One region of the Paenibacillus sp. FSL K6-0276 genome, then DNA from elsewhere that is predicted to be linked to it. Evidence: riboswitches for the same ligand, from Rfam matches in the RefSeq annotation. Region 1 holds a riboswitch; the other holds the start of a gene.
What was found. A riboswitch is a leader RNA that binds a small molecule or an ion and turns the genes downstream of it on or off. The one in region 1 is predicted to bind glycine.
Positions count from the first base shown of each region.

Region 2: another riboswitch for glycine. It lies ahead of gcvT (glycine cleavage system aminomethyltransferase GcvT); the one in region 1 lies ahead of MHH52_RS28305 (amino acid permease).

Region 1 is NZ_CP150276.1:5,994,477-5,999,976, forward strand. It holds gene MHH52_RS28285 (alpha-amylase) at 1-584, opposite strand, end outside; gene MHH52_RS28290 (alcohol dehydrogenase catalytic domain-containing protein) at 612-1,685, opposite strand; gene MHH52_RS28295 (hypothetical protein) at 1,878-2,108, shown strand; gene MHH52_RS28300 (WYL domain-containing protein) at 2,207-2,491, opposite strand; gene MHH52_RS28305 (amino acid permease) at 2,488-3,846, opposite strand; glycine riboswitch at 3,981-4,061, opposite strand; gene adhP (alcohol dehydrogenase AdhP) at 4,302-5,318, shown strand.
Region 2 is NZ_CP150276.1:5,611,644-5,617,143, forward strand. It holds gene MHH52_RS26530 (IS110 family transposase) at 1-765, opposite strand, end outside; gene gcvH (glycine cleavage system protein GcvH) at 1,012-1,404, opposite strand; glycine riboswitch at 1,584-1,682, shown strand; gene gcvT (glycine cleavage system aminomethyltransferase GcvT) at 1,867-2,988, shown strand; gene gcvPA (aminomethyl-transferring glycine dehydrogenase subunit GcvPA) at 2,988-4,340, shown strand; gene gcvPB (aminomethyl-transferring glycine dehydrogenase subunit GcvPB) at 4,337-5,500, shown strand, end outside.

The sequences.
Region 1 (5,500 bases):
CGGGGAATGAAATCAACAACAGTCTTAATATCAAGCAGATGACAAGCTTCTACCAAAGCGCTGAGCTCATCGTGGATCGAGAACTCCTCCATGCCGTCCAACAGGCTATCGTGTAGGTTCTGATCCAAGTGGAATAACGATTGCACCGCGTAAGGTGATCCGATATCGCCCTTCAGGTTTAACTTGCTGTACTGGTTAACTGGAAGCATGTAGAGAATATTGATGCCCATTTTTTTTAGCAGCGGCAAAAGAATAAAGAATCTTAAAAAAGTACCGGATTCAATTTTTCCGTCATGGTTGTAATCCCAAGCCGTCGAATAGCGAATAAGCGAAGAATAGATCGCGCTGTCGTCGAGATTCGTACGTTCCTTGAGCAAATACCTCCACGAAAGCCTGTCCACATACTTCAAATGCTCCGTTAAAAAATCATACGGATGTACACATATTTCACTGTCTTTTTCGAAGAGAACATGCTCATATTGGCACTCGTTCCACACAGCAGGTATCCAAATTGGCTCTACGTCTTTATCTTTGTGTGTAGACAAGTAATCCTGAACAAGTCTAAATTTGCTGTCTTTGCTCATTAACAGGCGCCACCTCTCGTTCTACGTTTACGGAACAAAAACCGTCTTTACGGTTTCACTCTCAACCACCTTCAAAGAGTTCAATTCATAGCCGATCAACTCGTTTATCGCTACTTCATATTGATTGAGCTTAACTTTTCTGGTCACCAGTTTCTCCAGTTCAGGTGTTTCAGCGGCAAACCGCAAAGCCTCCTCGAACATGTAGCGGTATTCACCTGCTGCGATAATTTTGATTGCATGCTGTACGAATTTGGTAGGGGAAAAGGTGTACCGATACTTCGCATTAATACCAAAAGGAACGATGCGCCCTCCACGCTCAATCCATTCCTCCGCCACTTCGAGCTGAGTGCCCACCGTATCGATAATCACATCAAACTTATGTCCCGCGCAGATTTCGTCTACGGTAGCTTGATTTAATTGGGAAGGTGTTAGAGCAAAATCTGAGATTTCTCTGGCAAAAGCCAACCGATAGGGATTAATTTCAGTCGCTACCGTGAGCGCAGATTTTGATTTACTCACCATTTGACTTAGCAGTCCCATTGGACCCGATCCAAGAATGAGCACCTTATCGTCTGCTGTGACATTAGCCTCTTTAAAGTTGTGCAGCACACAGGCAAGCGGCTCGATTAATACCCCTGTCTCCCAGCTCATATGATCAGGCAGAAGGTGTGCAAACGTTTGTGCAGTAGAGTAAAAAAAAGTGAATGTCCCATTCCGATTCAAACCAGCAATAGGCATCCCATTTCCATCGGGACCCATACATAGATGTGGCTGTTCTTTTAAACAAAAATAGCATTCATTGCAGCTTTGATTCGGATCGATAACTACGCGGTCCCCCACCTTAACACGGTCAACGTTACTGCCAATTTCGATTACAGTCCCCACAGCCTCATGACCACGAATGACCTCTGGGACGCCTTCCTCTTTACCGGTTATAACCGCTAGATCTGTTCCACAAATGCCTGTCATCTCAATCTGGATCTTAACTTCATCTGGGGCTACAATCTGCGGCTCTTCCCATTCGCAGAGCTCCAGCTTATGATTAGATGTCCACACCAGCGCTTCCATACGCATTCTTCCTTTCGCCTTTGTATTATCCATATTCGACCAGAATATATCATACCTTCCATGTAAAAGTAAGGTTAATATTGTCGTAAAATGTTATTGATTACATTTTTATATATAACTTTCACATAAGTAAGCGCTTTAAAAAGTAGATAGTATAAACACCTCCCCCGCGAATCAGGGAAGGTGTACCCTTACTAGGCCTGTTTTGCAGGCTCTTGTTTGAAAATGATTTTAAAGATAGGGTACGATCTAATACTTAGCGGACATACGCATCAAGGACAAGTATTCCCTGCAAATCTAATCACCAACGCTATGTTTACAGTAGATTATGGACACTATCAGAAGAATTTAGACAGTCCTCACGTCATCGTTACATCAGGTGTAGGTACTTGGGGGCCGCCATTACGAATTGGTACGAATAGTGAGATAGCGTTGATCAAAGTTGATTTTAAATAAACATGAATTTTTAGACTGATTTTAAAAAAGCGGACAGCCTTTGGACGAGTAGTAACGTCCTAGACTGCCGCTTTTTTATAGTTCCATTGCTATGTACTTCACAAATATGCTCTTATTGAATCCTTAAGCCGTCTCTTCATTTCATTGCGCACATGCTCAGGTTCAATGCATTGGCATTTATCCCCGAAGCTCATTAGGATTCCGTAACCATAATCATCTTCAATAAAATCAAGATAGGCATAGAATTCGCCATTGCCAAGGGGAGTTATGTTCTCTTCTCCGCAATAATCCAACATCCTGTCGAGGATGGAATGATCTAGATCCCCTTCTTCAATCCATAGCATCAACACAATTGCCGCTACTTGATGTTTGGCCTCACTCAAGCTTGATTACTTTTCCCCTTTCTGCTTCTAATCGAATACAGAATGATTAATAAAATAAACCATAACGGAGTACACAATAAAGCCGGTCGTGTCTCTCCAGCGAACAGCATGATGATCAGGATCCCAGCAAACAATGTTAAGACAACATAATTAATAGCCGGCGTGAACGGTGCTTTAAATTTTGATTTCGCCTGTAAGTCTGGCCGGGTTTTCTTGTACTTAATATGGCAGATGAGAACAATGCCCCACACCCATATAAAACAAATAGCGCTTATCGTTGTCACGATTCCAAAAGCCTGCTCCGGAATTAGTTTACTCAAAAGAGCCCCTACAGATATGACAATTGTAGAAATGAATAACGAGTTGCCTGGTACATGGTTTTTATTCAGTTTGCCCAAATGAGGTGACGCCTGGTCGTTTCTACTCAAATTATAGAGAATTCGGCTTGTCGAGAACATCCCACTATTACAAGCGGAAGCAGCTGAGGTTAGTACAACAAAATTAATAATCCCTGCGGCAATTGGAATCCCTACTAAACTAAAGGTTTTTACAAAAGGACTCTCTGCCGGACTGAGCTCCGTCCAAGGGTTAATGCATAGCAGGACGAAAAGCGCACCGACATAGAAAAATAGAATCCTTAAAGGAATTTTATTAATCGCTGAAGGGATATTTTTCTCCGGATCCGCTGTTTCCGCTGCCGACACACCCACCAATTCCACACCGACATAAGCAAATACAACCATTTGAAAAGAAAATAAGAATCCTGATATGCCGTTCGGAAAAAATCCCCCATGCTCCCAGAGGTTGCGTATCGTCACCGATCCTGCATCCGTCTTAAACCCTATGATCAGTAAAATGACCCCAAGGCCAATTAAGGCGAGAATCGTGATTACTTTAATTAAAGCAAACCAAAATTCGAGTTCTCCAAAGCTCTTTACAGTTAATAGATTAAGTCCTAATAACACGACTAGACAGGCGATGGCTGGAACCCATTGTGGGATATCAAACCAATACTGTACATATACGCCAACAGCAATGACATCAGCCATAGCCGTCATGATCCAGCAAAACCAATAGGTCCAACCGGTGATGAATGCGATCCGTGATCCAAGGTAGTCTTCAGCAATATCCGTAAACGATTGATATCCCGCTTTAGATAATAGGAGTTCTCCCAGTGCTCTCATCACAAAAAACACAGCAATACCCACGATTAAATACGTGATCATGATGGATGGGCCTGCCTTCTCTATCGCCTTGCCTGATCCCAAGAATAATCCTGTACCAATGGTGCCGCCAATGGCGATAAGTTGAACATGCCGATTGGCCAGCTCTCTCTTTAATTCTGGTTGTGCCATACCTAGTTCCCCCTTGTGAGTACAATATATTGGAATAAAAAAAGAGAGATTGGATGTCATCCAATCTCCCAGATCGTAAGAATATCAAATAATATTTGCCCTGCTGATGGCGATCAGCATGACAAATACATATTCAGTACTCTTCTGTCCTTTTGCCTGAGATTGTGAACCCTTCGGCGCCGCGGAATTTCCGCAGTCTCTCCAGAAGCTGCTCCTGCTAAAGTGTAATCCTTAGCTATCATAGCTCGTGAATTATGAAGTTGATAAAGCGGTAACGCAGTAAAACTGTTCTGATATTCTAACATATTACTTGCGATGTGAGTGTTAATCAGTGATAAAAGTCTCTTTGTATTTTATGGGACGGGCTTCTCACACCTTCTTCCTCCACAAGAATTTAAAGTAAGCTTCATGAACATACTACTTTCTGAAAAGCAAAAAACTAAAGGAGTATGCTGATGAAAGCCGCTGTAGTAAAGAAATTTAAAGAAAAGTTAGAGCTACAAGACGTACCTAAACCAAAACCCGGACACAAAGAAATCCTTGTCCACATTCAGGCGTGCGGAGTGTGTCATACTGATTTGCATGCTGCTCATGGCGATTGGCCTGTCAAACCGAAACTCCCTCTTATTCCCGGACATGAAGGCGTCGGGATTATTGAAGAAATAGGTGAAGGAGTTACACACTTAAAGGTAGGAGACCGAGTAGGAGTTCCGTGGCTGTATTCAGCCTGCGGTCATTGTGAGTATTGTCTTACAGGAAGAGAGACTCTTTGTCTGGATCAGCAAAATTCCGGATATTCCGTAGATGGCGGATATGCAGAATATTGTGTGGCGGCTGCCGATTATGTAGTGAAAGTTCCTGATAATCTAACCTTCATCGAAGCGGCACCTTTATTTTGCGCTGGCGTTACGACCTATAAAGCTTTGAAAGTATCGGGTGTAAAGCCAGGTGAGTGGGTAGCCATTTTCGGCATCGGAGGATTGGGTCATCTTGGCGTACAATATGCAAAAGTAATGGGAATGAACGTAGTGGCCATCGACACGTCGGACGAAAAGATGGAGCTTGCGAAACAACTTGGTGCAGACAAAACCGTAAACGCATTAAAAGAAGATGCAGCAGACTGGATTCAAAAAGAAATCGGCGGAGTGCATGGTGTCGTTTGTACAGCGGTTGCAAAAAAAGCATTCGACCAAGCCTATCGAGCCATTCGTCGCGGTGGTACCTGCGTCATGGTTGGGCTGCCTCCTGAATCCATGGATGTCCCGATCTTTGATACGGTATTAAACGGTACAAAGGTAGTCGGTTCAATTGTCGGCACTCGCAAAGATTTGCAAGAAACATTACAATTCGCTGCGGAAGGAAAAATAAAAACCATTATTGAGACACGTAAATTAGAAGATATTAATGAGATTTACGATCTTATGTTAGAAGGAAAAATCAATGGTCGAATCGTCCTTGACATGACGAATTGATCAAGTATTTTACCGCTTGATTTTGTCTAAACACTGCAATCGATTAACAATAAAAAGTATGCTACCATAATATTTATTACAAGCCACAAAATTTGAGGTGATCGGAATGTTAGAACGTTCCATGGAGAATGTAATGGAATCCGTGAAAGGAAGGAGTGATGTGTAAAATAAAAATGAAAAAG
Region 2 (5,500 bases), 380 kb from region 1:
AGCCGGTGAACTAAAACGCTCAAAATTCCCAATCTCGACAACTAATGTCATAGCCGTCAGCAGAGCGATTCCCCGCAGACCTTGCAACGCTTGAATGACAGGTGCGTACGGACAGATCTGTGCTTCTTCTCGCATTGCGGATTCAAGTCGCTTGATTCGCTCCTCCACTTCCCGAAGCTGTTGCAGGTATTCGGTGAAAACCCGTTCTTGAGCGGCATAATTAAACTTCAGCATGGACAGCCATTCCCGGTACCTTTTGGTCCAGCGTTTTTTCATACCTTCTGGTGTGTGAATTTGGTGGCGCAACAGAAAATGAATGAGCCGTTGCCGGGCACGATGTAGATCTTCCCTAGCATCTTCTCGCGCACGAATGAGATCTCGTAAGGCTTCGAGTTCTGGAGTCGGCACATAGATCGCGGTCAATTCTCCTGCTCGGTGAAGCTGAGCCAGTTTTTCTGCATCCCGTCGATCGGTTTTTATGGCATCGCCGGGGCGCTGTGGAATACGCGAAGGTGCGATCACCACGCAGGAAATCCCCATCTTCGTCAGCCAGCGATATAAGTCGTATCCGGTAGGCCCGGCTTCATAGCAGACCTCTAGCGTAATCCCTGAACCTTTGAGTTTGCGAATCATTCGAGCCACTGCATCCGGGGTATGGGGAATGGCTCCATAATATCGTGCTGGTTCTCGACCTTCGTCTGCAATTGCCACCGCAATTTTTTCTTTTGACACATCCAAACCTATGTATTTTATGGTATTCTTCATAGTAACAGCTCCTTTCGCATTTAGCTCTGAAATGGTTGTCCTTCAACTTCCATTTTAACTTACGGTGTGCGAACAGGGGCTGCCTTTCGTTCATCATAACTAATTTCATAAGCATTAGATTAGATTTAACGCAAAAATCCCCACCGTTATCAACACAAAAAAAAACAAACAGCAAGTCTCCAAAAACAGAAACTTGCTGCTACAAATATCACACGAGATGAATTATTATTTCGAGGGTATCCCCAATTATTCTCCTACCAACGCACTATAACCGGCTGCATCTAGCAGACCTTTTATAGCATCAGCATACTCTCCGTCAACTTCAATTTCAAAAATCCATCCCTCACCATACGGCTTATCGTTGATTAGCTCTGGACTAGCTTCTAAACCGTCATTAATCCTGGTAACCTTCCCAGAGACGGGTGAATACAATTCCGATACCGTCTTAACGGATTCGATACTACCAACGCTGTCGCCAGCTGAAATGGCTGAGCCTACTTCTGGAAATTCCACAAATACGATATCGCCTAACAAATGCTGAGCATGATCCGTAATCCCAACACGTACTACACGTCCTTCCACTTGCTGTGCCCACTCATGTTCTTCGCTGTAAAGAAGGTTATCTAAAACTTCACTCATTCAAGTCGCCTCATTTCCAAATTGGAGTTCTAAATTTAGTTATAGCCTAAGTGATCTCGGTTCACAATGTCAATGTTACTAAGAGGAAAAATAAATTTGTCGTTTTTTTGACTTTTTCTTGTTGACAGCGTCTCCCTATACCCGTTTAATGGAGACATAAGAAACAAATACAGTTGCGAATGATGGCATAGGGAGAGACTGTCTCACTTGAAGACGGCGCCGAAGGAGTAAGCCCTAACAGGGGTGAATCTCTCAGGCAAAAGGACCTTTGCCGGACGCATCTCTGGAGAGCATCAGACGCAAGGCTGAGTGCGTCAGGTCACCAACGGGGAAACTTGCAGGTTAGTTACGGCAGGGTAACTCTCAGGTACAAAGGACAGAGCGGAAAGCAATTTGTGCATTTATGCATGATTGCTTCCGCCTGTCCTTTTTTGTATGTAATCAGACAAGGGGAGTGACGACATGGATACTTTGAAAAGAACGCCTTTTTATGATCTCTATTCCGCTTATACGGAGTCCAGGTGCATTGATTTCGGCGGCTGGGAGCTGCCGGTACAGTTTACAGGTATAGTGAAAGAGCATGAAGCCGTTCGCCAGCAGGCTGGACTGTTCGATGTATCGCATATGGGTGAAATCATGGTGATCGGGAGCGGTGCAGAAACCTTTTTGCAAAAGATGACGACTAACGATGTCACCCGCCTCACAGACGGTGCAGCACAATATACGCTGCTCTGTTATCCAAACGGCGGGGTCGTTGACGATTTACTCGTATATCGACTAAGCGAAGGACGTTATATGCTCGTCGTAAATGCCTCCAACATCGACAAAGACTTCCAGTGGCTGCAAGAGCATCTGACCTCTGAATTCGGTGAAGTCACGCTCACTAATGTCTCTGACGAGACGCTTTTGCTCGCCTTGCAAGGTCCGCTGGCGGAGACCATTCTTGCCGAAGTCACCGATGCTCCTATCGATGCACTTAAGCCTTTCCATTTCATCGAGCGCGCTACCGTTTGCGGTGTAGAAGTACTGATCTCCCGTACGGGTTATACCGGCGAAGATGGCTTTGAAATCTACGCTCCGCTGGATGGGGCAGAATCGTTATGGAACGGTCTACTCGCAGCTGGTTCTCCACACGGATTAACGCCTGCTGGACTTGGCGCACGTGATACACTGCGTTTTGAAGCAAAATTGCCACTGTACGGTCAGGAGCTGTCAGCTGACATCACTCCCCTAGAAGCAGGAGTTCAGTTCTTCGTGAAGCTGGACAAAGCAGATTTTATCGGACGTGATGCGCTGATACAACAAAAAGAAGCCGGTCTTCCCCGCCGCCTTGTCGGCCTAGAAATGATTGATCGAGGCATTCCGCGCTCCCATTACCCAGTCTATGTAGGCGGCGTTAAAATCGGAGAGGTCACAACAGGAACACAATCTCCAACGCTAAAGCGTAACCTGGGATTGGCATTGCTTGATACAACTTACAGTGAAATAGGCACAGAGGTTTTCGTAGAGATACGCGGCAAGCAGCTTAAGGCTGTCGTGATTAAGGCCCCTTTTTATAAAAAAAGCCAAGGAGTGAAACCTTAATGAAGCACCGTTATCTGCCCATGACAGCACAGGACCGCGTAGAGATGATGGAAGCTGTCGGGATTCAGTCCATAGATGAGCTGTTCTCCGATATTCCTGAAGCAGTCCGTTATCAAGGCACTATGCCGATGTCTGAACCACTCGATGAATACGCCCTGCTACGCCACATGAAAGGTCTGGCTGACCGAAATGCCGACTTTGATTCTCATACCAGTTTCCTCGGCGCCGGATTATACGACCATCACATCCCTGTGGTGATCAACCATGTCATTTCCCGTTCTGAATTCTACACTGCCTACACTCCTTATCAACCAGAGATCAGCCAAGGCGAACTGCAAGCGATCTTCGAATTCCAATCTTACATTTGCGAACTAACCGGTATGAAAGTAGCCAATGCCAGTATGTATGATGGCGCTACAGCTTTATCCGAAGCAGCGGTCCTCGCAGCTGGTGCTACCAAACGCAAAAAATTAATTGTCTCCCGCACCGTTCATCCTGAAGCCCGCCAAGTACTGCGCACATCGGCTAATGCTTGGGGTCTTGATGTGGTGGAGATTGACTATAAAGACGGTCTTACCGATCAGGCTAAGCTTGCTGAAGCCATTGATGCTGATACTGCCGCAGTACTGATGCAATCGCCTAACTTCTTTGGCAGCATAGAAGATCTTCGCTCCGTTGAACCGCTGATCCATGCTGTTAAAGGTTTGCTCGTTGTCAGTGCGAACCCGATCGCCCTTGGTGTACTCGAAACTCCGGGCAAGCTTGGAGCCGACATCGTAGTCGGTGACGCTCAACCACTCGGTATTCCTGCTTCCCTCGGCGGTCCAACATGTGGATTCTTCGCCGTAGCTGAACACCTGATGCGTCGCATGCCAGGCCGAATCGTTGGCCAAACCGTGGACCGCAATGGGAAACGCGGCTTCGTTCTGACACTTCAAGCCCGTGAACAGCATATCCGTCGTGAAAAAGCGACGTCGAACATTTGCTCCAACCAAGCACTACTCGCCCTCTGCGCATCCGTCTACTTGTCCGTAATGGGTAAGGAAGGCATGCGTGAAGTCGGTGAACTGAACATTCGCAAAAGCCATTACGCCGCTAAGAAGCTCAGCGAACTAACCGGTGCTGAACTTACCTTCTCTTCCCCATTCTTTAATGAGTTTGTAGTGAAGTTTCCTGAAGGAAGCAGCGTAAGCTCAATTAATTCTAAGTTGTTGAAGGAAGGATACCTTGGCGGTTATGATCTGGGCCGGGATTATCCAGAACTCGCTGGTCATATGCTGGTAGCCGTAACGGAAAAAAGAAGCAAAAACGAAATCGATCAATTTGCTAGCGCACTGGAGGGCTGTTTATGAAACCGGAACAAAGTCTAATTTTTGAATTAAGTCGTCCCGGCCGTTCGGCCTATTCCTTGCCACTATGCGATGTGCCGCAGGAAGAAACCTTAGAATCTCTGATTCCATCAGGTTTACTCCGTAGCGAACCCGTCGTGCTTCCGGAAGTATCCGAAGTGGACGTCATTCGCCACTACACTTCCTTGTCACGCCGCAACTTTGGTGTAGATAACGGCTTCTATCCACTCGGTTCATGTACGATGAAATACAATCCGAAGATTAACGAAGATGTTGCCCGCTTCTCCGGCCTAGCTAAGATCCACCCGTACCAACCGGAAGAAAGCATTCAAGGGGCACTTGAATTAATGTATACCTTGCAAAATGACTTGTCCGCGCTAACAGGTATGGATGCTGTATCCCTGCAGCCTGCCGCAGGTGCTCACGGTGAATGGACCGGTCTCATGATGATTCGCGCCTACCATGAAAGCCGCGGGGAGACTCGCACGAAGGTTATCGTGCCGGATTCCTCGCACGGCACCAATCCTGCTAGTGCTTCAGCAGCAGGACTTGAAACGATCACGATCCCTTCCACAGACAAAGGGATGGTCGACCTTGAAGCACTGAAAGCAGCGGTCGGCAGCGACACTGCTGCACTGATGCTGACCAACCCGAGTACACTCGGCTTGTTCGAGACACAAATCGTCGAGATCGCTGAGATCGTACACGAAGCAGGCGGCTTGCTCTATTACGATGGAGCGAACTCCAATGCGATCATGGGCATTACCCGCCCTGGTGACATGGGCTTTGACGTTGTGCATTTGAACTTGCATAAGACAATGAGCACCCCGCATGGTGGCGGTGGTCCTGGAGCCGGACCTGTCGGCGTAAAATCGATCTTAGTTCCATTCCTGCCACAGCCTACCGTGGTGAAGAACGAAGATAGCAGCTTCTCGCTCAACTTCGGCGGACCTGAATCAATTGGACGCGTGAAAGCTTTTTACGGCAACTTTGGTATTCTTGTTCGTGCCTATGCCTACATCCGCACCTATGGTCCAGACGGACTGCGTGAAGTATCGGAAAATGCCGTGCTGAATGCGAACTATATGATGCACCGTCTGGCGCCATATTTTGAAATCCCATATCCAGGCGTATGTAAGCATGAATTCGTAATGTCCGGCAAA